DNA from 4 places in the Thalassotalea atypica genome. Region 2 is predicted to be linked to each of the others. Evidence: predicted binding sites of a transcription regulator. Region 2 holds the regulator's gene; each other region holds the start of a gene.
The links. Region 2 encodes MetJ, which represses methionine synthesis genes. Its sites were predicted from a motif close to TAGACGTCTAGACGTCTA; they were not measured.

Region 1: metE (5-methyltetrahydropteroyltriglutamate--homocysteine S-methyltransferase) is a predicted target of MetJ. The motif match lies at 2,017-2,034, and genes of this name have one in related genera.
Region 3: msrA (peptide-methionine (S)-S-oxide reductase MsrA) is a predicted target of MetJ. The motif match lies at 1,884-1,901, and genes of this name have one in related genera.
Region 4: QUE03_RS08140 (cystathionine beta-lyase) is a predicted target of MetJ. The motif match lies at 1,679-1,696, and genes of this name have one in related genera.

Annotation. Positions count from the first base shown of each region.
Region 1 is NZ_AP027364.1:330,472-333,662, reverse strand. Features, by position in the region: gene metE (5-methyltetrahydropteroyltriglutamate--homocysteine S-methyltransferase) at 1-2,000, opposite strand, end outside; gene QUE03_RS01480 (LysR substrate-binding domain-containing protein) at 2,108-2,983, shown strand; gene QUE03_RS01475 (secondary thiamine-phosphate synthase enzyme YjbQ) at 3,003-3,191, shown strand, end outside.
Region 2 is NZ_AP027364.1:4,056,697-4,059,887, reverse strand. Features, by position in the region: gene QUE03_RS18235 (malic enzyme-like NAD(P)-binding protein) at 1-1,039, shown strand, start outside; gene metJ (met regulon transcriptional regulator MetJ) at 1,131-1,463, opposite strand; gene metB (cystathionine gamma-synthase) at 1,634-2,875, shown strand; gene metL (bifunctional aspartate kinase/homoserine dehydrogenase II) at 2,881-3,191, shown strand, end outside.
Region 3 is NZ_AP027364.1:722,601-725,791, reverse strand. Features, by position in the region: gene modC (molybdenum ABC transporter ATP-binding protein) at 1-88, shown strand, start outside; gene QUE03_RS03375 (HesA/MoeB/ThiF family protein) at 99-845, shown strand; gene rmf (ribosome modulation factor) at 936-1,109, opposite strand; gene QUE03_RS03365 (DUF3820 family protein) at 1,406-1,621, opposite strand; gene msrA (peptide-methionine (S)-S-oxide reductase MsrA) at 1,952-2,491, shown strand; gene yjgA (ribosome biogenesis factor YjgA) at 2,783-3,191, opposite strand, start outside.
Region 4 is NZ_AP027364.1:1,762,447-1,765,637, reverse strand. Features, by position in the region: gene QUE03_RS08145 (cupin domain-containing protein) at 25-390, shown strand; gene QUE03_RS08140 (cystathionine beta-lyase) at 465-1,637, opposite strand; gene QUE03_RS08135 (DNA polymerase II) at 1,821-3,191, opposite strand, start outside.

The DNA of each region.
Region 1 (3,191 bases), 660 kb from region 2:
TTAGAACGTGACGTTTCAATAGTGAGCACATCCGCATCAAGGTCAATGAGGGAGGCAAGAATGTCATTAAATTCTGAATAACAAATGTGGCTATGAATTTGTGTTTCATCACTAACATGAGCACTACATAGCCTAAAAGCCTCTGTAGCCCATTGACTATACTTCGCCCATTGACTTTGCTTTAACGGCATCGCTTCTTTAATGGCAGGTTCATCAATTTGAATGATCCCAATGCCATGATCAGCTAAATCACTCACTTCCTCTTTAATGGCCAAACCAATTTGTTTAGCGACTTGCTCACGGGCAATGTCATTGCGAATGAAAGACCAAGACATGATCGTAATCGGCCCTGTAAGCATAGCTTTGACCGGCTTTTCCGAGAGCGAATTTGCGTAGCTGATCCAAGGAGTCGTCATCGGTTGTGGACGAGAAACATCACCGTAAATAATTGGAGGCTTAACACAACGAGAGCCATAGCTTTGTACCCAAGCAAACTCAGTAATTGCACAACCGTCGAGCTGTTCACCAAAGTACTCAACCATGTCATTTCGCTCGGCCTCACCATGTACTAAGACATCAAGCCCTATTTGTTCCTGTTTGCGAATAACCGAGGCAATTTCAGACTTGATCGCTGTTTGATATTCGACATCACTTAGTTCTTCTCGCTTCCATTTGGCGCGCGTTGCACGAATATCACCGGTTTGCGGGAAAGAACCTATCGTTGTCGTTGGGTATAGCGGTAAACCTAAAGCGCGTTGCTGAATTTCTTGCCTTTGCTCAAAGCGTGACGCTCTTTCAAAGTCAGCAGTAGACAATGCAGAAATAGCTGTTTTAACTTTATTATTGTTACGCTTTTCAGAGACCAAGCTTTGCAATACAGGGGTTGAATACTTAGTAATGTCATCGGTATTTTTGCTTTTAAGTGCAAAGGCCAATAGCTCAAGTTCATTACATTTTTGGACAGCAAAGGCTAGCCAAGATTTTACTTCTTCATTTAAATTCTTCTCTAAATTTACGTCAATTGGGCTATGCAATAGTGAACAACTAGGCGCCAGCCACAAACGCGAACCGAGGACATTAAGCAGCGGCGAAATACGTTGATAGATGGAGACAAGATCTGACTTCCAAACGTTTCGTCCATCAATCACACCTAACGAAATGACCCAATCATTTGGCAAACTATAAACAAATTCAGTGATATTTCCTTGTTCTGCAACAGTATCCAAATGAATGCCATCAACATTCAATTTCGACACCAGATTTGAGAGGTGATCTACTCGGCCAAAGTACGTTGCTAGTAGCCACTTACTGCTCGTTTTTTTGAGTTGTTGATACGTGGTAGTGAGCGCGTGTTGCCACTGTTCGTTCAACTCTAGGGTTAAAATAGGCTCATCAATTTGGATCCATTCACAATTAAGCTGTGCAAGCTCATCAAGGATCACTTGATAAGCTTCAAGCAATTTTGGCAAGAAGGTGATCTTATCTTCAATCGTGGATTTAGCTAAATACAAATAAGTCACTGGGCCAATAATGACAGGTTTGCATTGATAACCTGCACTTTTTGCTTCTTTAACTTGTCCAACAAGTGCTGCGGTATCAATGCATATTTCGGTTGACGCAGTTATTTCTGGCACTATGTAGTGATAGTTTGTGTCAAACCACTTTGTCATGTCGCTGGCCGCACAGTTGCACTCGCCGCCACTTTGTCCTCTCGCTATAGCAAACTCAGTATCTAAAACTGATTGATTACTTTGAAATCTTTTTGGCACAATGCCAAGCATAATACTGGTAGACAGCACTTGGTCATACAAAGCAAAGTCACCGACAGGGACTAAATTCACACCATTTTGATGTTGTGTCTGCCAGTTTTCCTGTCTGATTTGTTTCGCTTGATCGAGCAAGTCAACTTTAGATATCTTCTTCTGCCAATATTGCTCTAATGCTTTTTTCAATTCTCTTTTTTTTCCAATTCTTGGAAAACCTAAATTATGTGTGATCATATTTCTCAACTTTATTTGGACGTCTAGATGTTTAGGTGTATATAATCAACTTTAAGAAGAATGTTGGCAATCGCAAATTCTTCAACAGCACTTGTAGGAATTTCAACATGTTAGAAATTAAACACTTAAAAACATTAAATGCATTGGCAAAATACAACTCCATGCGAAAAGCAGCAGACAGCTTGTTTATTAGTCTGTCGGCGCTTTCTCACCAAGTGAAAGATCTGGAATCAAAGATCGGAATGCCGCTTTTTATCCGCGGTTCAACACCTATTGAGTTTACCGTTCAAGGACAACAAATTTTAACATTGGCTGAAAACGTTTTACCTTCATGGCAGCAGACAGAGCGAGACATTGTTGCCTCAACAACTAACACATACAGCATTGGCATCGCTTGTCACGCGTGTTTTCAGTGGTTAATCCCAGTTATTGAGCAAGTAAAGACTGAAGTAGACGGTGTAGAGTTTGATTTTACTGACGAGTTATTTGACGACCGAGATAAAGTCGATTTTCTGTTTTGCGATGAAAAACCATCTAACACGGCTCCTCACTTGCTAGGACAATTTGAGTTAGTCGCGGTACTGGCTAAACGGCATCCACTAACAAAACAAAAGTACCTCAGTGCAGAAGACTTCAAACAATCAACGCTACTCACTTACCCGATCGCACAGAAAAAAATGGATATTTTTAAGCAATTACTGTTGCCCCATGGCATTGAACCGAAACAAGTGAAGCAAATAAAAAATAGCCATACAATTTTACAAATGGTTTGTGCAGGCGTAGGTATTGCCGTTTTACCTAACTGGTTAGTTTCAACTTATGCCGCAAGTGATTTAATTAGTGTCAGGCCGATCACACAAGAAGGCATGTTTAGTCATATGTACTTAAGTCACCAAGAGAGTATCGCAACGAAAATACTCTTCGAACAGATGTTCATAAGTTCAAAGCAGCAATTTAATCAGCTAGAATTAACGCTTGGCTAGAAAGCAAAAAGGAAAAGAAATGTGGCAACAACAAACGATTAGCCTTACAGCACGAACACGTGGATTTCACTTGATCACTAACGATATTATTCGACAACTGCCAGTGCTTGCTAATATCGAGTGCGGATTATTACACTTGTTCATTCAGCACTCTTCCGCCTCACTAACCATTAATGAAAATGCTGACCCTACGGTGCGCAGTGATATG
Region 2 (3,191 bases):
TTCTAATGGTACTGCCATCCTTGGGTTAGGAAACCTTGGCCCGATGGCGTCTAAGCCAGTTATGGAAGGTAAGGCATTGTTGTTTAAACGCTTTGCTGGAATTGATTCTTTCGATATTGAAGTAAAACATAAATCTGTTGAGGACTTTGTAACAACGGTAGCTAATATTGCAGACAGCTTCGGTGGCATAAATTTAGAAGACATCAAAGCACCAGAGTGTTTTGAAATAGAGCGCGCATTAATCGAGCGTTGTAAAGTACCTGTATTTCATGACGACCAACATGGTACGGCCATTGTTACCGCGGCGGGTATGTTAAATGCACTCGAGATCCAAGGTAAGTCTATTAAGCAAGCTAACATCGTTTGTTTGGGCGCTGGAGCAGCGGCCGTGGCTTGTATGGAACTGTTAATTAAATGCGGTGCACAGCGTGAAAAAATCTATATGCTTGACCGAAAAGGAGTGATCCACACTCGTCGCGATGATTTGAATGAATACAAAAAACTATTTGCCAACAACACCGATAAAAGAACCCTAGATGATGTCATCGAAGGCGCTGATGTCTTCGTAGGTGTTTCAGGTCCAAATTTGCTATCACCTGAGCAACTTAAATTAATGGCAGATAAACCTGTGGTTTTTGCTTGTTCAAATCCTGATCCAGAAATTAAACCTGAGCTAGCGACAGCTGCACGTGATGATCTTATTATGGCAACCGGCCGTTCTGACTACCCTAACCAAGTAAATAACGTCTTGTGTTTCCCATTTATTTTCCGTGGTGCACTTGATGTTAGAGCAAGAGCAATTAATGACGAAATGAAAATTGCCGCTGTACATGCCATTCGAGAACTTGCTAAAGAGCCAGTGCCAGAGGAAGTACTAAAAGCCAGCGGTAGTGACGCACTCACTTTTGGTAGTAGTTACATCATTCCAAAACCAATGGATTCTCGCTTATGTTCTCGTGTTGCCAAAGCGGTAGCACAAGCTGCGATTGAGTCAGGGGTTGCAGCACTTGATATGCCTGAAAACTACATGGCGGAATAACAGGTAAGTTTATAGCCTAATCTAGAAATAACAAAGGCGCCTAATAGCGCCTTTGTTGTCTTTATCTAATTATATGAATTTGTAAAGCAAACTACTCTTCAACTTCATCTTCATACTGACTGAAATCTGTCACCCCTTGTGCTTCCAATAATTGGCGAACACTGTGTGGTAACTTCTCATTATTGTCTTTTGCCAAATCTTCGTCATTGGGCAGCGGCTGTCCGGTGAACGCATGTAAAAATGCTTCACATAATAATTCACTGTTTGTTGCGTGACGTAAATTGTTTACTTGGCGACGAGTTCTCTCATCAGTAAGTACTTTTAAAACACGTAACGGAATGGAAACGGTAATTTTTTTTACTTGTTCGCTTTTTTTTCCGTGCTCGGCGTATGGGTTAATATATTCGCCATTCCATTCAGCCATTTAAATACCTCTGCAGTTTTATTCTTTAAGCCAATGCAAATTGTACTTGTTGACGCGACTGAGTCAACCTTGATGTGTAGAAGTTTAGATGTCTAAAACTTCTTGACCCTTCAAAAGAAAACGTATAGATTTATAGACGTCCAAACATCTAAACGTAAAAGTGAATATTTATGAGTGCCAAAAACATCGCCACAACAGCCGTCAGGGCTGGTATTAATACCGATCAGCATCATGGTGCTGTTGTCGCACCAATTCATTTATCTAGTACATATTCACTTAAAGGCTTTAATGATAAACGCCAGTTTGATTATTCGCGCACGGGCAATCCAACGCGCGCTACTTTCGGCCAAGCAATTGCGGATCTAGAAGGTGGGGCTGTGGGCATTGTCACCAGTACCGGTATGTCAGCGGTTCATTTGTTATGCCAATTATTGTCGGTAGGAGAAAAAGTTGTTATACCTCATGATTGCTACGGTGGCAGTTATCGCTTATTTACTCATTTGGCCAAGCGAGGACAATTTGAAGTCATAGTTGTTGACCAATCTGACGCCGAGCAATTGTCGAAAGCACTGGCTGAACAACCTAAATTAGTTCTTATTGAAACGCCAAGTAACCCATTATTACGATTAGTTGATATTCGCGCAATAGCACAACAAGCCCATGCAGTTGGTGCCATTGTTGCAGTGGATAATACGTTCTTGTCTCCCGTACTTCAGCAACCAATTGCACTTGGGGCTGATATTGTTTTTCATTCAACAACCAAATACATCAACGGTCATAGTGATGTTGTAGGTGGCGTACTCGTAGCGAAAGAAAAAGAACTTGGCGAAGAGCTGGCTTGGTGGGCAAATTGCATTGGTATAACTGGTTCAGCGTTTGATAGCTTTTTAGCACTACGTGGACTAAAAACTCTCCCGCTAAGGATGAAACAGCATCAGGAAAATGCGCAATCAGTTGCAGAATTTTTAGCAACACACCCAGCGATAAAGCAAGTGTATTTTCCTGGACTAGCCAATCATCCTAACCATGAGTTGGCTCAACAGCAGCAGCAAGGCTTTGGTGCAATGCTCAGTTTTGAAGTTAAGGGTGGCGTAGAAGCAGTTAAAGCACTTTTTGCTAACCTTGAGCTATTCACACTTGCACAATCACTTGGAGGCGTTGAGAGCTTAATAAGCCACCCATCAACCATGACTCATGCAGGAATGGAAATTGAAGCACAACTCGAAGCCGGTATTACACAGTCTTTAGTGCGAGTTTCGGTGGGGTTAGAAGATATCAACGACATCCTAACAGACTTAAATAATGGCCTTAACGCCAGCCAACACGGTCAGAAAGTGACATCGTTGCAAAATGATTACGCAAAGAAAACGCCGCAGTTTCGTGTTAGCTCATCGCAAGCGGCAGTATGGTAATTAATATGTCAATTCAAAGCGATATAGCTCAGATTGAAGAGCAAGAACAAGAGCAAGTTTGGTCTGCAATGCACAATAAATTATGCAAGCAAGCGGTTCAGGTACACAAATTTGGCGGTAGCAGTTTAGCGTCGGTTGAGTGCATCAATCGAGCAGTAGACATTATTCAAGTTAATTGTAAGCTTGACGATGTCGTGGTGGTCTCAGCAAACGGCGATACCACCGATGAATTGTTGCACATTTATGAATTAGCCGTTGTTCAGAGCGATAAACTGCATCACGAAATCTCACAAGTTAAAGATCGCCAAACTAAGTT
Region 3 (3,191 bases), 1.1 Mb from region 2:
TTTTTCATTGGGAAAACTAAAGTTGGCTGTTTCTGATAGTGTTTTCATGCAATTTAAAGCCAGCGCTATAAGACAAGCACTTTATTGAGGAAAAAACTGTGTTAACAAACCAAGAACAGCTTAGGTATGGCCGCCAAATCATGCTCGATAATGTTGGAGAGCAGGGACAAATTGCACTGCAACAAGCAACTGTCCTTATTGTTGGTGTTGGGGGATTAGGCTGTCCAGTGAGCTTGTACTTAGCCTCTGCTGGTATCGGAAAAATTATTTTATGTGACGGCGATGATATTGAAATCACGAATTTACAGCGCCAAATACTTTTTACTGAACAAGATATTGGTAACAACAAGGCAGAAACTGCCGCTGAAAAACTTAACGCAATCAATCATCATATAGATATAGAAGTGATAGATGAAATGTTTGATCACGAATTAGCCCAATACTATATGCCGCTAGTTGATATCGTAATTGATTGCACAGATAGCATGAAGGCTAGATATTTATTAAATTCCGCTAGCATACAACATCAAACACCTTTGATTATTGGCGCCGCGACTGGATTGGATGGCCAAACTTTAGTTATTGATCCCGAACAACGCTCCGCTTGCTATCAATGCGTATTCCCCAAGGCCGACGAAACTCCTGTAGATAATTGCCAGACCCTGGGTATTTTAGGTCCTGTACTGAGTATTGTCGGCGGTATGCAGGCACTGAGCGCAATTAAATGGCTGGTCAACATGCCTGTCGCTATAAATCAGCTTTCATTATTTGATGGTCTCAATCAACAATGGCAACACTTTAAGGTAACACCTCAAGCTGACTGTCCGGCATGTAAGAAAGACTAAAAAAATCAGTTTATAAGCTTCTCATAATCGAAAAGCCCCTTAAGCAGAACTTAAGGGGCTTTCCTGAATTTGATTTGACTGAATTAATTGTTACTTAAACAATCCCATGTTTTTATCGGAAACGGCCTCTCGCCAACCGCCGAGCCATTCTGACCGTGCGTCTATATTTTGATAAGGACAATTGTCTTTTGATTTGCCATTGATGCCTGCCTGGTACCCGTTTGCGTGCGCTCTATCTAAACGATCTCTTTTCTGTCTTCTCATAGATGACTCTCCATAACTTACTGATAAGTATACTGAATTAGAATTTGGCGGCCGATAGGTATTCTCTATCGACAATTCATTTAAGAACAAATGAGATGAGATTGCAATAAGAAAAGAGCAATAATATTGTCATTTTTTGTAATCGGGCTATTGATAAATAGATCGTACTTTTAATGTAATGTTTTTATGTGCCGAAAAACAACTTGTTAGCAAAATATGGTTAAAAACCGTTATAAGAATTACTACATATTCAAACATCTTTTTATTACAAATAATTTTAAAGACATACGAGCAAATTACTTGACTAACGGTCGCAACATTTTTTCCAAACCATTGAGCTTAACCTCGTACATTAACGCCAATTGTGCCCCTAACTTTGAGTCAGGAAAACCTTGGCCGTGAAACCAAACAAGATAAGGCTCAGGCAATTCTATCAACTTACGCCCTGCATATTTTCCAAATGGCATCGTTTGATTGATTGCTTCTATAAGCGCTTGTTCATTTGCTAACATAGGTCAACTACTAATATTTTTGTCAATGTGGTGGCTAGTATACTGATACTGATAATTTAGTGTATGGCGTAATGAAAAGAATTTTTTTCTCAACTAACCTACACTAGTTTATGAGTCATTAGTGATGCTAAGATAATCGTAAAATATAAAGACATATTGTGTTTAATAATAAAAATAAACATGGAAATTCTGCTATCGGTAGAGCCCATCATCGAAAAAAGTGACCGTCAGTTAGAATCAAAAAAGCCTCAAAATAGACTTGTAGACATCTAAACATCTATTTGATATCGTATTCATGAATTGAATAATTAATATTAATTTGGATCGCATATGACACAGAAAACTCAACTAATTACGCTTGCTGGTGGCTGCTTTTGGTGCATTGAAGGGGCATTTAACAATGTAATGGGTGTTGTATCGACAAAATCTGGCTATATGGGAGGGCAGGCAATTGACGCTACATACAAGCATGTATGCACAGGTACAACGGCTCATGCAGAAGTAGTGCAACTTAGTTTTGATCCGACGAGGATTACCACAAGAGAAATTCTAGAAATCTTCTTTTCCCTGCATAATCCTACTCAACTTAACCGCCAAGGCAATGACGTAGGTCCCCAGTATCGCTCTGCAGTTTTTTATCATAACATTGAACAAAAACAAGCTGCAGAACAAATCATCACTGAAATTGAGGAAGATAAGATCTGGCCGGATACAGTCGTGACTGAAGTAGTAGAAAGTTTGCCTTTTTATCCAGCAGAATCAGCACACAATAATTACTACGAAAACAACTCGGAGAGCCAATATTGTCAGCTAGTTATATCACCTAAACTTGCGAAATTAAGACAAACGTTTGCCAGTAAATTAAAGTAATGTACTCAATTGGCTACGCATTAAACTGAAGTTTAGCAAGAATATGCGAGGTGAAACACCGATAGAAACACCGATAGAAGAGTATTCTTTCTAAGAACCTATATGAGTTATGAGCACCTGAAAATACATGTAACAATTGTATTTCGAAAAATAAACATTAACTGCATGTTAATAGTTAACAATGTGTATTCACTTGAATCATTAGGCGCGAGGGTATTAAATCACTTAGTTAGGAGGATCTAGTGCAACACTAGTAATCCCCCTTGAACAACTGGTACATCAATAATTTTACTAAGAAATATGGGACTTGAGGTAAGTAAATAGAGCTTTGTACTGTTTGCCGGGCTTGTCCGCCGCTTTCTCTTTACCTGCCTGACGAACTAACTGACGTAACTTTTGACGCTCCATGGCGGAATGCTCTGCCAATAGCGCTTCTATTTTTTCACTGCCCTGCTCAATGACTTCATCACATAACTTCTCAAGTCGATTAAATTTGGTCGTTTCTTGTTGATGCTTATTGGCCATAACATCAAGCGCCTGCTTAATAGGTGCTAAATCAGTATCTTGCAACACTCTCGCCATAAAACGCATGTGACGATTTAACGCATCGTGCTTATTGGTGATTTTATCTGCTAATACCAAACACTCTTCTATGGCTTCGGTAAATGGAATTTTACTACGCTGATGTTTTGAAAGCTTT
Region 4 (3,191 bases), 2.1 Mb from region 2:
AAAGTCACTATAGGATTGTCATCGATGAAGAAAATTAACATTAGCGAAAAATTCGATTTATTTAGTGAGCTTTGGACACCCAAAGTGATTGCTGAGTCTAACGGACAGTTAGTCAAAATAGCCAAAGGCGAAGGTGAGCTAGTTTGGCACAAACATGATAATGAAGATGAACTCTTCATTGTATTTAAAGGGCAGCTAACTTTGCAGTTAAGAAGTGAAGATATCGTACTTAATGCTGGTGAAATGTACGTTGTACCTAAAGGGGTTGAGCATTGCCCTAAAGCCACACCGGATACTCACTTTATGATGGTTGAACCTTCATCAACGGCACATACAGGTGACACCAACAGTGAACTCACTGTCTCATCAGATAAACAAGCTTGGATTTGATTAAGTTTAAATAAATTTACACAAAAAGCCCTCGACAGAGGGCTTTTTTAATTCACAAATCATAAATGGGGTGGTTAAAGTAAAGCGTTTAACCGCTCAAAACCACGTTCTAAGTCCGCAATCAAATCATCCACGTCTTCTAGGCCAATGTGCAAACGAATTAGTGCTGCTTTGTATGGCCATGTGGTCGCGCTCCGCAATGCATTTACGTTTTGTACAGCAAGAATTAAACTCTCAAAGCCGCCCCAAGAATAGCCCATTTTAAAATGTTCCATACCGTCGAGTAATGAAGTAATAGCATCATTATTACTTGCTTTTAATACAAACGAGAACAGGCCGTTTGAACCAGTAAAGTCACGTTTAAAAAACGCATGACCTGGACACGATTCGAATGCAGGGTGCAATAATGTTTCTACTTCATCACGCCCTTGTAGCCATGTAGCAACTTTAATGGCATTTTTCTCATGCTGAGCCATACGAACGCCTAACGTACGTAAACCACGTGCCGCTAAATACAAATCATCCGGTGAAGTACACTGCCCCATGATGTAACTGTTTTCACGTAGAGTTGGCCAGTATTTTTCTGTGGCAGTTGCCGTGCCGAGCATCACGTCTGAGTGGCCAACCACATACTTAGTTGCCGCTTGAATTGACACATCAACGCCTAGTTCAAACGGTTGGCAGTTGATCGGCGACGCCCATGTGTTATCGAGCATGACGATACAATCATGCTGGTGCGCTACCTTTGCAATACTTGGAATATCTTGCACTTCCATGGTGATAGAGCCCGGTGACTCTAAAAACACGATACGCGTATTATCTTGAATTAACGCTTCAATTCCTGCGCCAATAAGTGGATCATAGTAAGTGGTTTCAACACCTAATTTTTTCAGCATTTTATTGCAAAAATCACGCGTTGGCTCGTAAGCCGTATCAACCATTAAAATATGATCGCCTGATTCAACAAACGACAATACTGCATTGGTTATCGCAGCAGTACCTGATGGGTAAAGCGCACAGCCTGCGCCTCCTTCTAACGACGTCATCGCTTCGCTAAACGCAAATGAAGTACTGGTGCCACGACGACCATAGAACATGACTTGATTGGTTTTGTTCTTAGTCGCGTGTTTCATCTCTTCAACAGAATTAAATACGACCGTTGACGCGCGCGTTACCGGTGGATTGACCACATTACTTGCCCACTTTTTGCCGCGCCCTGCATTGATAATTTGCGTTTGTTTTTTCATTTTAAAATCACTTGCCTTTGAAACGTCGTTCAAAACTAATTTAGCTATCTAGCCATCTATAATTTATTTATACAGGTTATGTGATTAGGCTACAAGTAGTGAATTGTTATAAAGAATAAAAAATGAATATAGGTCAAACTGTTAGTAGAGCCTAAAAAGCGCGGTGCGCTTGTATTATTTTACCTAAAACAAGCCAAGTTGTTGGCTGGTAATATCATCAAAATCTTCATTGATAAACGGCAGAATATCATCAGCGATGGGCTTTATTTGTTTCTCGATATAGTAATCATAATCAAGCGATGAGCTGATAAGGTCGACAGGGACAACACCGGTTACCGAAATTACATACTCTATTTTACTTCCTCTTTTGTATTTGATTTTTTGCCCTTTTTCTTGCGCTACTTCATTCCCTAATTTGGCCGCTTTTATATGGGGTGGCGTATTGGCATAGTCTTCTAACTTACGCCGCAACTTTTTACGATAAACAAGAGCCTTATCATGCTTACCAGCCCTAATATCGTCTACCAATACCTGAATGTATTGTTTGACGGGAATATCTTCGAATACTCTTCTGTAAAGCTCCTGTTGGAATACTTTGCTGATATCCGTCCAGTCACTTCTGACAGTCTCTAGCCCTTTAAATTTAAGTTTGCCGTCTACCATGCCTGCATAGCGTTTCTTAGTGCCTATATTATTTAGCTCTTTAGCAGCCCCCTGCCCGCGAATGGTCGGCATAAAGAACTTACTGAAATGTGTTTCAAATTCTATTTCAAGCTGGCTTACCACCTGATGTTCATTCTCAATAATGGCAGACCATTTGTCGTTGATGTACGAGGCTAAATCTTTGCCTAAAAGCTGGCACGACGCAGGGCTTTGCTCATTCCCTACAAAGACAAAAATGGAGTCGGTGTCACCGTAAATCACCTGATGCCCCAAATCCTCAATCCACTCTTTGGTGGTTTTTAAGATGCTATGGCTTCGTTTGGTAATTGAGCCAGAGAGCCTTGGGTCGAAGAAGCGACAACCGGTCGACCCCAACACCCCGTAAAACGAGTTCATGATAATTTTTATTGCTTGCGAGAGCGCCGCATCTTGATCTGCTTTGGCTTTGTCACGCTCTTGCCACAACTCAGTAATAATGTCCGGCAGAAAGTTTTTGTCTCGAGAAAACAATGCCCCGTCATAACCCACAATGGCATTGTCAGGTGATTTAAGCCCTTCAATAAGTCCCATCGGATCGATTTGAAAGGTACGAATAATTGATGGGTATAGGCTTTTAAAATCCAGTACTAATACATTGTTGTATAGCCCAGGAATGGAGTCCATCACATGACCGCCGGGCGAGACTAAATCAGACTTCCCATCCCCTAAATTAGGCGCTATGTAACCTGCACGATGCAATTTAGGTAAATATAAATTAGTGAACGCTGCAACCGAACCACCGACTCTATCAAGTGATAACCCGGTTAATGAAGCACGCAATTTAGAAAAAGAGAGTAAATGTGTTTTTTCAAAAATTTGCCAAACCAGAACGCAGTCTTCTAAATTGTAGGC